Regions from separate parts of the Marinomonas sp. FW-1 genome, predicted to be linked through region 2. Evidence: predicted binding sites of a transcription regulator. Region 2 holds the regulator's gene; each other region holds the start of a gene.
What was found. The regulator LexA, encoded in region 2, represses DNA repair genes until DNA is damaged. The targets are predictions, from matches to a motif close to TACTGTNTANNTANACAGTA.
Positions count from the first base shown of each region.

Region 1: the regulator LexA is predicted to act here: its motif matches at 1,639-1,658, upstream of uvrA (excinuclease ABC subunit UvrA).
Region 3: the regulator LexA is predicted to act here: its motif matches at 1,609-1,628, upstream of recN (DNA repair protein RecN).
Region 4: the regulator LexA is predicted to act here: its motif matches at 1,957-1,976, upstream of C1X04_RS03110 (YebG family protein).

Region 1 is NZ_CP025987.1:3,715,920-3,719,340, reverse strand. Features, by position in the region: gene uvrA (excinuclease ABC subunit UvrA) at 1-1,586, opposite strand, end outside; gene C1X04_RS17225 (MFS transporter) at 1,743-3,101, shown strand; gene ssb (single-stranded DNA-binding protein) at 3,138-3,421, shown strand, end outside.
Region 2 is NZ_CP025987.1:1,917,388-1,920,808, forward strand. Features, by position in the region: gene topA (type I DNA topoisomerase) at 1-760, shown strand, start outside; gene C1X04_RS08890 (DUF6586 family protein) at 757-1,227, shown strand; gene C1X04_RS08895 (hypothetical protein) at 1,230-1,496, shown strand; gene lexA (transcriptional repressor LexA) at 1,595-2,218, opposite strand; gene dinG (ATP-dependent DNA helicase DinG) at 2,288-3,421, shown strand, end outside.
Region 3 is NZ_CP025987.1:564,125-567,545, reverse strand. Features, by position in the region: gene dnaK (molecular chaperone DnaK) at 1-789, opposite strand, end outside; gene grpE (nucleotide exchange factor GrpE) at 892-1,470, opposite strand; gene recN (DNA repair protein RecN) at 1,657-3,327, shown strand.
Region 4 is NZ_CP025987.1:674,910-678,330, reverse strand. Features, by position in the region: gene C1X04_RS03125 (peptidylprolyl isomerase) at 1-324, opposite strand, end outside; gene C1X04_RS03120 (DUF1439 domain-containing protein) at 412-999, opposite strand; gene C1X04_RS03115 (mechanosensitive ion channel family protein) at 996-1,871, opposite strand; gene C1X04_RS03110 (YebG family protein) at 1,998-2,426, shown strand; gene C1X04_RS03105 (aspartyl/asparaginyl beta-hydroxylase domain-containing protein) at 2,593-3,421, shown strand, end outside.

The DNA.
Region 1 (3,421 bases), 1.8 Mb from region 2:
GTGGCTATTAAGCGTTCATTGTCACGCTGATGTAAGCCGATTGATGGTTCATCAAGAATGTACATTACACCAACTAAACCTGCGCCAATTTGGCTGGCTAGGCGAATACGCTGTGCTTCACCGCCTGACAAAGAGTCGGCTTTGCGATCAAGTGTCAGATATTCAAGTCCAACATTGACTAGGAAGGTTAATCGATCGCGGATTTCTTTTAGAATCTTTGAAGCGATTTCGCCTCTGGCTCCTGGCAGTTCAAGTGTCTCGAAATACTTCAAGCAATCTATGATTGGGTAGGTGACTACTTCTGGTAGAGTCTCGTTGGCAATAAAGACATTCCGTGCAGATCGGTTTAGTCGTGAGCCATGGCAATCAGGGCAAGGCTGAATGCTGATGTACTGTGAAAGGTCATCACGTACGCTATCAGATTCGGTTTCATGGTAGCGGCGCTGTAGGTTAGGGATAACGCCTTCAAACGCATGGGACCGTGTCATCTTGTCGCCGCGTTCATTTATATAGATGAAGTCTATTTTGTCTTTGCCTGATCCTTGCAGAATGCGCTTCTTGAATTCGTTCGGGATATCTTTGTATTTGGCTTCAATGTCAAAGCCATAGTGTTTTGCTAAGGCGTTGAGTTGTTGGTAGTAAAAAATGCTGCGTCTACCCCAGCCGCGTATGGCACCTTCAGCAAGAGTCAGTGTCTCATCTTGAATAATTCGATCTGGATCAAACATTTGATGAGTGCCTAAACCATCACAGGTTTGGCAGGCGCCATTCGGGTTATTAAAAGAAAATAGCCGAGGTTCTAGTTCGGTTAAGCTGTATCCGCAAACAGGGCAGGCGAATTTACTAGAAAAAATATATTCTTCTTTTTCGTCATCCATGTTGATGACTTTGGCGATACCATCGGATAAGCCTAGGCAAGTTTCAAATGACTCAGCCAAACGAAGTTGTAGGTCAGAACGCACCTTAAAACGGTCAATGACAACTTCGATGGTATGTTTCTTATTTTTTTCTAATATTGGTGCATCGTCCAAATCGACAACAATGCCATCGATTCGTGCACGAATAAAACCTTTAGATAGCAAGTCGCTAATGGTGTGTAAGTGCTCACCTTTGCGATCCTTAATGATGGGAGCAAGTAGCATCATTTTAGATTCTTCAGGCAGCGATATAACTTTATCAACCATTTGTGATATGGTTTGCGCCTCTAATGGCTCACCATGATCGGGGCAGCGAGGCTGACCTGCTCGAGCAAATAACAATCGTAGGTAATCGTAGATTTCTGTTATTGTACCCACTGTTGATCGTGGGTTATGAGAAGTGGACTTTTGTTCGATAGAGATGGCAGGAGAGAGACCTTCAATGTGGTCTATGTCTGGTTTTTCCATCATGGACAAAAACTGTCTAGCGTACGTTGAAAGTGATTCTACATAGCGACGTTGTCCTTCAGCGTATAGAGTATCGAACGCGAGGGAGGATTTACCTGAGCCGGATAGGCCAGTAATCACCACAAGTTTGTCTCTTGGGATGTCTAGGTCCACATTTTTTAAATTGTGAGTGCGGGCCCCGCGTATGGTAATGGTATCCATGTGTCTCCAATGTGAAGTCGATCAACAGAAGAAATCTGCCAGTAAATTAAATAACTGTCTATTTTTACAGTAGTTGAAATGGAGCTTCAACGGTATTTTTTGTAAAATTGACATCTTTTTTCCTAACCTTCAAAGTTAAACGGTTAAAACCTCTTTATGGATCTACTTGAACGCCGCTCTGTTTCTGCTTTAGCGCTGATCTATTTATTCAGAATGTTAGGCCTGTTCCTGATTATGCCCGTTATCAGCGTTGCAGCTGATGGACTGGACGGAGCCGACGCCGCTCTGATAGGAACCGCCATTGGTATTTATGGCCTCACGCAAGCCAGTTTACAAATTCCGATGGGCATGTGGTCCGACAAAATCGGCCGTAAGCGCGTCATCGTAATTGGTCTTTTGTTGTTTGCTGTAGGGAGCTTGATTTGCGCCAATGCCCATGACATTACGACCTTAATTGTTGGGCGAGCAGTGCAAGGGGCAGGGGCTATTGCGAGTACTTTGATGGCCCTATTGAGTGATGTAACAAGAGAGCAAAACCGCACTAAGGCTATGGCGCTGGTCGGTGTGAGTATTGGCGCGTCTTTTATGTTGTCCTTGGTTTTAGGGCCATGGTTATTTGCTCTGATAGGCCTTTCTGGCCTGTTTTATTTGTCTTTTGCACTATCTTTACTGGGCATACTCTTGATCCTTTTTGCTGTGCCGAATATCGTCCAACATACTTTTCGACGTGATACGACACCAAGTCTTACCGCTTTGGGTTTGGTATTAAAAGATTCCAAGCTGCGCTTTCTTAATGTGAGTGTCTTGTTGCTGCATGCAAGCTTGACGGCGATGTTTGTGACGGTGCCCAACTTATTAATTGAGCAGTTTGGTTTACCCTTATCTGAACACAGTTTGTTATACTTGGCGATCATGGGTTTTGCCTTTGTTGGTATGCTACCATTAGTGATTATTGGCGAATCAAAAGGCAAAATGAAAGGCGTCTTAATCGCTGTATTCATTTTGTTAGGGGTAAGTGCAATAGCGTTGCAATGGACGCCTTATTTGTGGGCTTTTTCAGTCTTACTGTGCGTCTATTTTGTTGGTTTTAATTCACTAGAAGCGATTTTACCATCCCTAGTGAGTAAACTGGCTCCAGTAGGTTATCGTGGAACGGCCATGGGTGTGTTTTCTACTCACCAATTTATGGGGTCGTTTCTAGGCGGTATTGGTGGCGGCTGGTTGTTACAACACCATTCTAATGATGGTGTTTTTTGGGTAGTGGGTGTTGTATTTTTGGCTTGGTCTCTCGTTTGTTTGACTCAGCCAGCGCCTCGTCAATTGAGTGGTTTGGCGTTTAGCTTACCTAATATGAATAATGAAGAAATAGCAAAGTTAGCGGATCAACTTGCGGAAATCCAAGGAGTGGAAGGCATGCAAATTTTTAAAGATGAGCAAACGGCTTATCTGAAAGTCGATAAAAAATTATTAGACAAAGATGCGTTGAGGCGAATAGCACCTCAGGTTCATCTTTAATAACACCTATTTATCTTTTAGTTGGAGAAAAGCCTCATGGCACGTGGAATTAACAAAGTCATCTTAATCGGTAACGCAGGCAATGATGCTGAAGTGCGTTTTATGCCTTCAGGTGCAGCCGTTGCTAATGTTAACTTAGCAACAACAGAAAGCTGGCGTGACAAGCAAACAGGGCAAATGCAAGAACGTACAGAATGGCACCGAGTGTCTTTTATGGATCGTGGTAATTTTCGTCTTGGTCAAATTGCTGGCGACTTCATCAAAAAAGGTTCTAAAGTCTATGTAGAAGGCTCTTTGCGTACCCGCGAGTGGGAAAAAGA
Region 2 (3,421 bases):
TATGTCTTGTTCCGGCTATGCGTTGCCTCCAAAAGAACGTTGTAAAGCAACGATCAACCTCATCCGTGGTGATGAAGCCGTTGCCATTGATGACGAGGAAGGTGAATCTAAAGCGCTGATCAATAAGCATCGCTGTAAGATTTGTGGGTCAGCGATGGATAGCTACCTAATGGACGAAAGCCGTAAGCTTCATGTTTGTGGTAATAACCCTGCGTGTTCAGGTTATGAAGTCGAAACTGGAACCTTTAAAATTAAAGGTTATGATGGTCCTACGCTTGAATGTGACAAGTGTGGTTCCGAAATGCAGCTAAAAACAGGCCGTTTTGGCAAATATTTTGGCTGTACAAATGAAGAGTGTAAAAACACTCGTAAACTATTAAAAAATGGTGAAGCTGCACCGCCGAAGATGGATCCTGTGCCGATGCCTGATTTGGCATGTCAGAAAGTAGAAGACCATTATGTGCTTCGTGATGGCGCAACGGGCTTGTTCCTTGCGGCTAGTCAGTTCCCTCGTAAACGAGAAACTAGAGCACCTTTGGTTAAAGAACTGCTTCCTTATATGGACCAAATTGATCCTAAATACCATTTCTTTGCTAAGGCGCCTGTAGAGGATCCCGAAGGTCGTCCTGCTATTATTCGTTATAGCCGTAAGACTAAAGAGCAATATGTTATGACGGAGAACGAAGAGGGCAAGCCTACAGGTTGGAAAGCATTTTTTGTTGGCTCTAAATGGGTTGTTGAGGAAGGTAAGAAGAAATGAGTGTTGCCAGTCTAGCGAGCCTTACGAATCAAAAATTAGATACTGCAAGACGATTTATTCAACAAAGTCAGCAAAGCGAAGAGAGCTGGTTGAGTGTTGGGCTTGAAAGCTCCGCTCTTTTCCAGATAAGAAGCGCATTAAATGGTTTGTTGAAAGAAGTGTCTTTAGCGTATTCATTATCTGGTTCGCTGGATGTGGCAAAATTATTGACAGAGTCTGAGTCTAAGCAAATTGTTGTGCCGGTTTTATCTGAACTGGCTGATTTGCTAACGCGGAAAGATTCTTGGTTTTTTCAGCTAGATCAAGCTTATTTAGCTCAGTTTGAATGTAAAGGCTTAGCTTCGTCGGCAGTCCAAGGAGATAACTTGATCGGTCGAGGAAGTGATGCGGGCGCATCAGTGAGTTACTATTTAGCTAAGTTGGTTGAATTAGTGTTACGTTTTAGAGAAGAGTCATCAGAGTATTGAATATGAAAGAATCCTACCTAGAAATTGTTGAGCTTGATAACGGCGATATTGTGCTGCGTCCAGCCGCTGAAGATGGTGAGGAAACCGTTCCGTTAGCAACATTGAAAATATCCGATGATACTCGCTCTTACTTAAAAGATCGGTATTTTGAATTGGCAAAACATATGTTTCATGCCGGAATTGATTTTGTTTATTCTGATGATGCAGGCTTTGATGAAGGCGCAGATTATCTTGATGATGAAGACTTTCGGCCCAAGATCCTTCACTAAGCTTGTATGAGTGTTGTGATATCTCACACCAAATAAAAAAGCGAAGATTAGTCTTCGCTTTTTTATTAAATGGCAAGACAGTAAAACAGAATTGCTACCTATAGGCCTTGTCGTATCACACCGACAGATAAGCCTTCAATAGCAAAATCTTCACTTTCAAGATCAACAATAATGTCGTTAAATTCGTCGTTCTCTGGTATGAGTCGAACAATACTGCCTTTTTGTTCAAAGCGTTTTACTGTTACTTCATCGCCAATACGAGCCACAACAATTTGGCCATTACGTACAGAGTTGGTTTTATGAACGGCGAGTAAATCGCCTTCCATAATGCCGATATCTTTCATACTGGTGCCTGAGACGGAAAGGAAGTAGTCCGCCTGAGGAGAAAACATTGCCGCAGGTATATTCACATGGGACGCGATATTCTCTTGTGCCAAAATAGGGTAACCTGCAGCGACTTTGCCTATAACGGGTAGGCCAAGGTCGTCGACAGAGTCATTGTTTGGCTCATTGTCAATTAAGCGTATTCCGCGTGATGCGCCAGATAGCATCTCGATCGCGCCTTTTTTACATAAGGCTTTTAGATGCTCTTCGGCTGCATTGGGGGATTTAAACCCAAGTCGGCGCGCTATTTCTGCTCTCGTAGGTGGAAACCCCGTTTCGGTAATAAACTCGCGAATGGTTTCTAGTACGTCAGATTGTCTTTTGGTTAATTTAATCATAGGGTATCTGGTTGTTTATACAGTTACTGTTATTATATACAGCATTCCTAACTATACTCAATGATATAAATGCTTTCAGATGAACTAAAAACACAAATTCAACTCGCATACCGAGCTTCTTTGGATGCGAAGTCCCATAAACCAAGGGCCGGGCAGCGCCAGATGATTGGTGCAATCGCTCGCACCTTAGGCAATATAAAACGTGACTCTGAAGGCCAACGCCTTGATGAGAAGCATGTTGCCGTTATCGAGGCGGGAACAGGGACAGGTAAAACCTTATCTTATTGCCTTGCCGCCATCCCTATTGCCAAAGCACGTGGTCTGAAATTGATTATTTCTACCGCTACAGTGGCCTTACAAGAACAGATCTTACATAAAGAGCTGCCCAATCTATTGGAGCATACCGATCTTTCGTTCAAGTACACGCTTGCTAAGGGCCGAGGCCGTTACCTTTGTCTGAACAATCTTGAAAGCTTTCTGAGTTCCGAAGAACATGCCATGGAAGATATGTTTGCTGGCTTATTCGAGCAGCACCTTCACTCTGATGACATAAACACCGTTCTTTACCAAGAAATGGATGCGGCGTTATCTAAAGGTGACTGGGATGGAGATAAGGATAATTGGGCTGGCGTGGTGCGAGATCAAGACTGGCGGCGCCTTACAACAGACCATCAGCAGTGCACAAATCGTAACTGTGCGAATTATTCCGCTTGTCCATTTTTTAAAGCTCGCGCTGAAATTGAAGTGGCGGATGTTATTGTTGCTAACCATGACTTAGTACTTGCTGATTTATCACTAGGTGGCGGAGTAATTCTTACACCGCCAAAAGAAACGATTTATGTTTTTGATGAAGGTCATCACCTTCCGGACAAAGCCATAGGGCATTTTCGCCATGAAGTTCGTTTACAGCAAAGTATTACCTGGTTACGCCAGCTAGAAAAAAACTTAGTGAACCTTAAACAAGAGCTAACGGATGACGTGAGTTTGACAGGGCAACTCTTGCTTAAAATTCCTCAGCAAATACAAAGTATTGTTAATTTTATTCAATATGCACAACAAGGTTTAGCGCCTTATATTCAAGGGTTGGGGCTGGATCAAGAAAATAACCAACATAGGTTTGAGTTTGGTCAGGTACCAGATGAATTGCGCCAGTTAGCATACAGTTTACAAACCTCGTACCAAAAGTTGTTCAACAACATAGAA
Region 3 (3,421 bases), 1.4 Mb from region 2:
TTTCAAACGTTGTAGCGCTAGTGGATCGTTGTGTAGATCGATACCAGACGATTTCTTAAATTCAGCTGCTAGGTATTCGATAACGCGCATGTCGAAATCTTCACCACCTAGGAAAGTATCACCGTTTGTAGACAATACTTCGAATTGTTTCTCGCCATCTACGTCAGCGATTTCGATGATAGAGATATCGAATGTACCACCACCAAGGTCATAAACCGCAACAGTAGAATCGCCAGAGCTCTTGTCTAGACCGTAAGCCAAGGCAGCCGCTGTTGGCTCGTTGATAATACGTTTAACTTCAAGACCTGCGATTTTACCCGCATCTTTTGTTGCTTGACGCTGAGAATCGTTAAAGTAAGCAGGTACAGTGATAACCGCTTCTGTTACTTTCTCGCCTAGGTAGTCTTCTGCAGTTTTCTTCATTTTCTTAAGAACTTCAGCAGAGATTTGTGGTGGCGCTTTCTTGTCGCCTTTCACTTCTACCCACGCATCACCATTGTCTGCACTGATGATTTTGTAAGGCACCATAGAGATGTCTTTTTGTACAACGTCATCTTTAAATTTACGACCGATCAAACGCTTAACCGCGAACAAAGTGTTTGTTGGGTTAGTTACTGCTTGACGCTTAGCTGATTGACCTACTAATACTTCGCCATCTTCTGCAAATGCAACGATGGAAGGAGTGGTGCGATCGCCTTCAGCGTTTTCAATAACGCGCGCTTTTTCGCCATCCAACACAGCAACACAAGAGTTCGTTGTACCTAAGTCAATACCAATGATTCTACCCATGGTTTGTATCTCCAATAAATTCGTTTATAACAATGATAATTCTGTATTTGGGTACGCTTAAAAGTATTTCAAGCGTCCAGTGTCAAAAAAATGACAGTATTTTTAAGCCGCGCTTGAAACCACTACCATAGCTGGGCGCAATAGGCGGCCATTGATGGTGTAACCCTTCTGTACAACATCCATTACGGTGTTAGGTTCTAGCTCAGGGTTTGGCACCATAGTCATTGCTTGATGCAATTCTGGGTTGAAAGGTTCGCCATGTGGATCAACGACTTTCACCTCAAAACGCGCCAAGGTTTCTAGCAAATCTTTTAATGTCAGCTCAACGCCTTCACGTACAGGGTCTTCTTCGCCTGTATCCGGTGCAGACGCCAAAGCACGTTCAAGATTGTCCGCCACGTTCACCACGGATTTAGCAAACTTTTCTAAACCAAACTTGTGCGCTTTCTCGACATCTTGTTCTGCACGACGACGAACGTTTTGCGCGTCAGCGTGAGCGCGAAGTGCCGCTTCTTTGTACTGAGCGACTTCTTCTAATGCTTTTGCAAGCTCATCATTTTCAGTAACTTCTTCTAAAGTCTCTACTTCTGGCTCTAAAAGTTCTTCTACTGATTCGTTTTGCGTTTCGCTTTTCAAATCTTGCTCCGCGTCTAGGTTAGGATTTTTTTGCTGCTCACTCATTCTTCAACTCCAAATAACAGAAACAATTCTTTGTCTGTGCTGGTTATATGGGGACAGCTTTTTACCTTTCAACACTATAGCCGCATTAATTTCATGGGAATTTAATTTACTGACAGTACTTGTCAAAAAACAACCAAGTACTGTATAAATAACCATATAAATATATTCTCTTTTTTGGAGCACTCTATGCTGACCAGCATCGCTATTTCCAACTTCGCCATTGTTGAATCCCTAGAACTGGAGTTCAAAAAAGGCATGACCGTGATTTCTGGTGAAACCGGTGCAGGTAAATCCATCATGGTGGATGCCCTGTCACTTTGCTTAGGCGATCGTACCGATGCCGCGGTAGTAAGACATGGACAAAAAAAAGCCGATATCAGTGCCAGTTTTGATATTCAGCAATACCCGCATGTTTTTAAGTGGCTTGAAGAGAGAGATTTAGAGCAAGAACAACATTGTATTCTGCGTCGCGTCATCAGTAAGGAAGGTCGTTCTAAAGCCTATATTAATGGCCGTCCTTGCACGCTCAGCGACCTAAAAGAAGTAGGCAGCTACCTTGTCGACATTCATGGTCAGCACGAACACCAGTCCCTACTTAAAAAGAATGCCCAAAGACAACAGCTCGATGAATACGGTCAACTCACCGAGCTAAGCAAAAAAGTCAGCAGCCAATATTCCACATGGCGTCAGCTTAAAGAAGAACTATCAGCACAACAAAACCGCTCATCCGAACAAGACGCCAAGATCCAGCTCTTGTCTTACCAAGCACAAGAGTTACAGCAGCTTGATTTAAAAGAAGGCGAAATCGAAGAGCTAGAAAACGAGCAAGCTTTCTTGTCAAACATCGCCGATTCACAATTTAAAGCGTATCAAGCCAGCGGCATCCTGATCGATAGCGACGAAGGCAACGTGTGCTCCTTGCTGCACCAAGCGATTAACAGCGCAAGCCAAATCCGCCCAGCGACCAAAGAACTAGAAAACGCACTCGAAATGATGAACGTCGCCTTAATACAAGCGCAAGAAGCCGCCGACAGTTTGCATCATTATCAGGACACACTAGAACAAAACCCAGAACGTCTAAACGACATAGAACAGCGTTTATCTGAAATTTACGACACCGCTCGCAAACATAGAACCTTACCAGAAGGCCTAATTTCCCTTCGTGAAAGTGTTGAAGCGGAGTTAGCCAGCCTACAAGGCAGCGAAGAAAGCATCGAATCACTGAAAGAAAAAGAAGAACAAGCCTACGAAAAGCTCACAGCCTTGGCGACCACGCTGACCGAAAAACGCATTGTGGCAAAAGACATATTAGCCAAGAAAGTAGAAGAGCAAATACACGGCTTAGGCATGCCCCATGCTCGCTTCTATATTCAGTGCCAACCACTCACTCAAGTGTCTGCCAACGGTTTTGAAGACATCGAATACATGATCGCCTCTAACCCAGGACAACCAGCGCAACCACTACGCAAAGTAGCATCTGGTGGTGAGTTATCTCGTATCAGCTTGGGTATTCAGGTAGTCACTGCGCACACTTCTATTATCCCAACCTTAGTCTTTGACGAAGTCGACGTTGGTATCAGTGGTGGCATCGCTGAGGTGGTGGGTCGTATGCTGCGCTCGGTCGGCAAACGAGGACAAGTATTCTGCGTAACACACTTGGCGCAAGTCGCCGCGCAGGGTAACCAGCATTTACGTGTTAGCAAGTTGGTCGAAAACCAAGCAACGTCTTCTCAGGTGGAACTGCTCAAAGATCAAGACCGCGCACAGGAAATCGCACGTTTACTGGGTGGATTAGAACTCACAGAACAAACGTTAGCCCACGCCCGCGAAATGCTGGGCAACGTCCAACTGCAATAAGAGCGACCAGCGCAAAGGATAACAAGCGTAAGCAACCAATCGCTTAGCAAACAAAAATGCCCAAACTGGACAGTTTGGGCATTTTTTATCTGCA
Region 4 (3,421 bases), 1.2 Mb from region 2:
CACGGTCACCTGACGCATGCCTTTGTCAGTTTGTACCATAGCGACCATGCCCGCTTTCCAGCGTTTCGCACCCTGTAAATGTTTTACCGGCACTTGTTGCTGACGATCTTCATGGCGCTCGCCATAGGCATCAGCACACGCAACAGTGACTTCAAACTCGTCACCAACCTCTTTGCCTTCCATTGCTTTTTCAAGCCCAGGAATAACATTACCGTGGCCATGTAAATACGCCGCAGGATCTTTACCTGCAGAAGTCTCAATCAGCTCTTCGCCATGGCGCAAAGTATAATGAAATTGAACGACTTGATTGTCTGCAATCGACATGATGTTTCCTTAATATCTGGTTATATAATATTCGGGCATTATAGTGGCTATGAAGAAACTTACCTAGACCCTTAACCAAAGTCTTACCTAAAAGATAGAAAGCTCTAACGAGTCTTCCTTGATAATAATGTCTTTCACCATAACCGCTGCTGCCTTCTCAAATGGCGAGTGATTCAAAACATACACAGGATGCCCATCAAAGTACTGTACAAAAGCCCTTTCAAAATCTTCATGTAATGGCCCTAAAGTAGAACGCAGCAACTTATCACTAAAGCTTGAGCCTTCGACTTCAATCTTAGTAATTTTTGGTGCCACTAAATAAAGTCGATCTTCTTCAATCCGAACACCGGATTCAAAAGAAGGGTTCACTCTTGTCGTGAGCGAAAAGTTCTGACCGAATGCGGTTACGGTTCCTGTGATTTTGCCAATAAGATCCACCAACACTAAACCGCCATCACGCTCAGTAAAATCAATATTTGCAGAGCTAACCAAAAAATCCAAGTTTAGGGTATTACCATCTAGTGTTAGCTCAATTTGATTTTGTTGAGGTTTAGCAAGTTGCTGTGCGACTTCTTCGTTAACCTTACTTTCTGTGACACGAAAACTATTACAGCCCGCTGTTAATAAAGTGATACAAATTAAACATACTAGCGTTAATGTACGAGTTTGACTCATTGATCTGCCCTCGCTGCATCTAACCTAGCATCACGACTTGCGTACCAAAACGCCATAAAATCTTCCGTCACTTTTTGTTCAATTTCGACCGCTTCTTCTGTCGGGCAAAAAAGAGAAATCGTAAAAATGTTAAAGCCTTCCACCGTGGTCGTAATACGCACTCGAGGTTCAGGACCAGAAATTTTGATATCCAAACGTTTTTCAATAAGGCTGTTATAACGAATAGCAACGTCATGAAAATGCTCACTGTAACCACGAATTTTTTCCAGTATTTGCTCTTTTATGGTAAACAAATTCACATCATCCGTGGCGCGCGCAATAGAAAATGTGTGAGTCACATAACGACGCATATAGTTTAAGTTCTGAACCGTTTGTAATAACAGCACACTGTTGGGCACAACTGTGGTTCGACCCGTGTAGGAATATGTGCCACCTTTTAAGTCCACTTCAAATAAAGTAGTGGATAGCCAATCGCTATCTGTTACTTCACCTTCATAGTTAGCAATTCGAATCCAATCACCAACCTGATAAGGGCGAGTACTTGCTCGATAAAATGCACCAATAATGCAAGCAATAAATTCCTTTGTGGCAATGACCAAAGCCACCATGAATGCGGCAATTGAAATGGCGATACTTTGCAGCTCAGAAGACCAAATAAGCACCAAACCAACCACTAAAAACAGGTTGAAAATGTTATCTACCGTGTTGATTCTCTGACGTTTTTTATCATGTTCGATTTTTTGGTGAAGACGTATAGCTCGCTTTGTATAACGTCTCACTATGTAGGACAGCAAAACCCAAGCGAGTGTTAAAACGATCTCAACATGATCCATTACAATAGAAAAGTCTAACTGGGAGAAATCGATCGACATAAAATGGTTTCCTTCATCAAGGGCGTAACTTTAACAACCATTGCTCATATCAACAAATAAAAGCACTAGACAAACGGGAAAATAATACTGTACATTTATACAGTATTATTTTTCATGAGGTGGATCATGCCTGTAATTATCAAATATGTTGTAGAACGCGATGGAATCGAAAAAATGACATTTACTTCAAAAGTCGAGGCCGATGCATACGACAAACTTCTAGATACCGCTGAAGCGCTTTATGAAGTATTGGATCAGAGCAATTTAGCTGGAGACCACAATCAAAAAGAAGCTTTATCTATGTACCTAGCAGAGAACAAGGATTCTCTATTAGATATATTAGGCAACAAAAAGAAAACGTCACCAAAAGCCAAAAAATCATCATCCAAAGAATCCAGTGGAAAAACAGCGTCATCAGCAGTAGTTACTGAAAAAAAGACACTTGAAGACCTTGTCATAGAAACCGATGAAGAGATGATTTATAGCGAAGATGATAGCGCTCTCACATTTGATCTTGATGAAAGCAGCGATTTTCCAGAAAGTGATGCAGCATAAAGCTGCATCATCCCCTCGTTTAGTACAAGAAATATTCAAAATGAAGCATCCATGTAAAATTTAAAAGCGGATAAGCGCATCCCCTATTTTGGGTATTCACATTTCATGACCAATGGTAAATAATTAGCAAATAAAAAGACTAATCGTCAAGAAATGGGAAATAAAGATGCAGCTTGCCGTTATCATGTTATTTATTGCTACTTTCAGCATGTGTTCCATGTACTACATTTATACGTATAGAGGAAACACTCGATACACCAGCTGGTCTGAATACTTCCGTAAAGGCTGGCCGATATTTGCCCCTTTAAATTGCTTACTGTATTTGTTTTCCACCAAAAAAGTCCGTCGCCCTATTATCGATACGCTTCAATACAAAGAGTTAGACGAACTCCGCAAAAACTGGGAAGTGATAAGAGATGAAGCACTGGCACTGCAACATTGTGGTGAACTAGAAAACATTAACAAACCTGGCTCTGACGCGTCCTATGACTTGGGGTTTAGAACATTTCATAAATACGGCTGGAGAAAGTATTACTTAAAATGGTATGGATACAACCATGTTTCCGCTCAAAAACAATGCCCAAAAACCGTTGAGATACTCAGCAAAATTAAAAATATCAATGGCGCCATGTTTGCTTACATGCCAGGAAACTCAGAACTGACGCGTCATCTAGACCCTGTCGCCTGTTCTTTACGCTACCACCTAGGGCTAGAAACCCCTAACTCGAAAGATTGTTTCATTAACGTAGATGGAGAGGAATACGCTTGGCAAGATGGCAAAGACTTGCTGTTTGATGAAACGTACCTGCACTTTGTAAAGAACAATACAGATCAGAGTCGCTTGATTTTAATGTGTGACTTCAATCGACCGGTCAATATTTTCGGGAAGGTCATTAATTTCTGCTACAAAATGTTGATGAGAGCCTCTGTCGTACCCAATACGGGTGAAGATAAAGGCGGACTGGCAAATAGAATTTTCAAAAATGTCACACCGC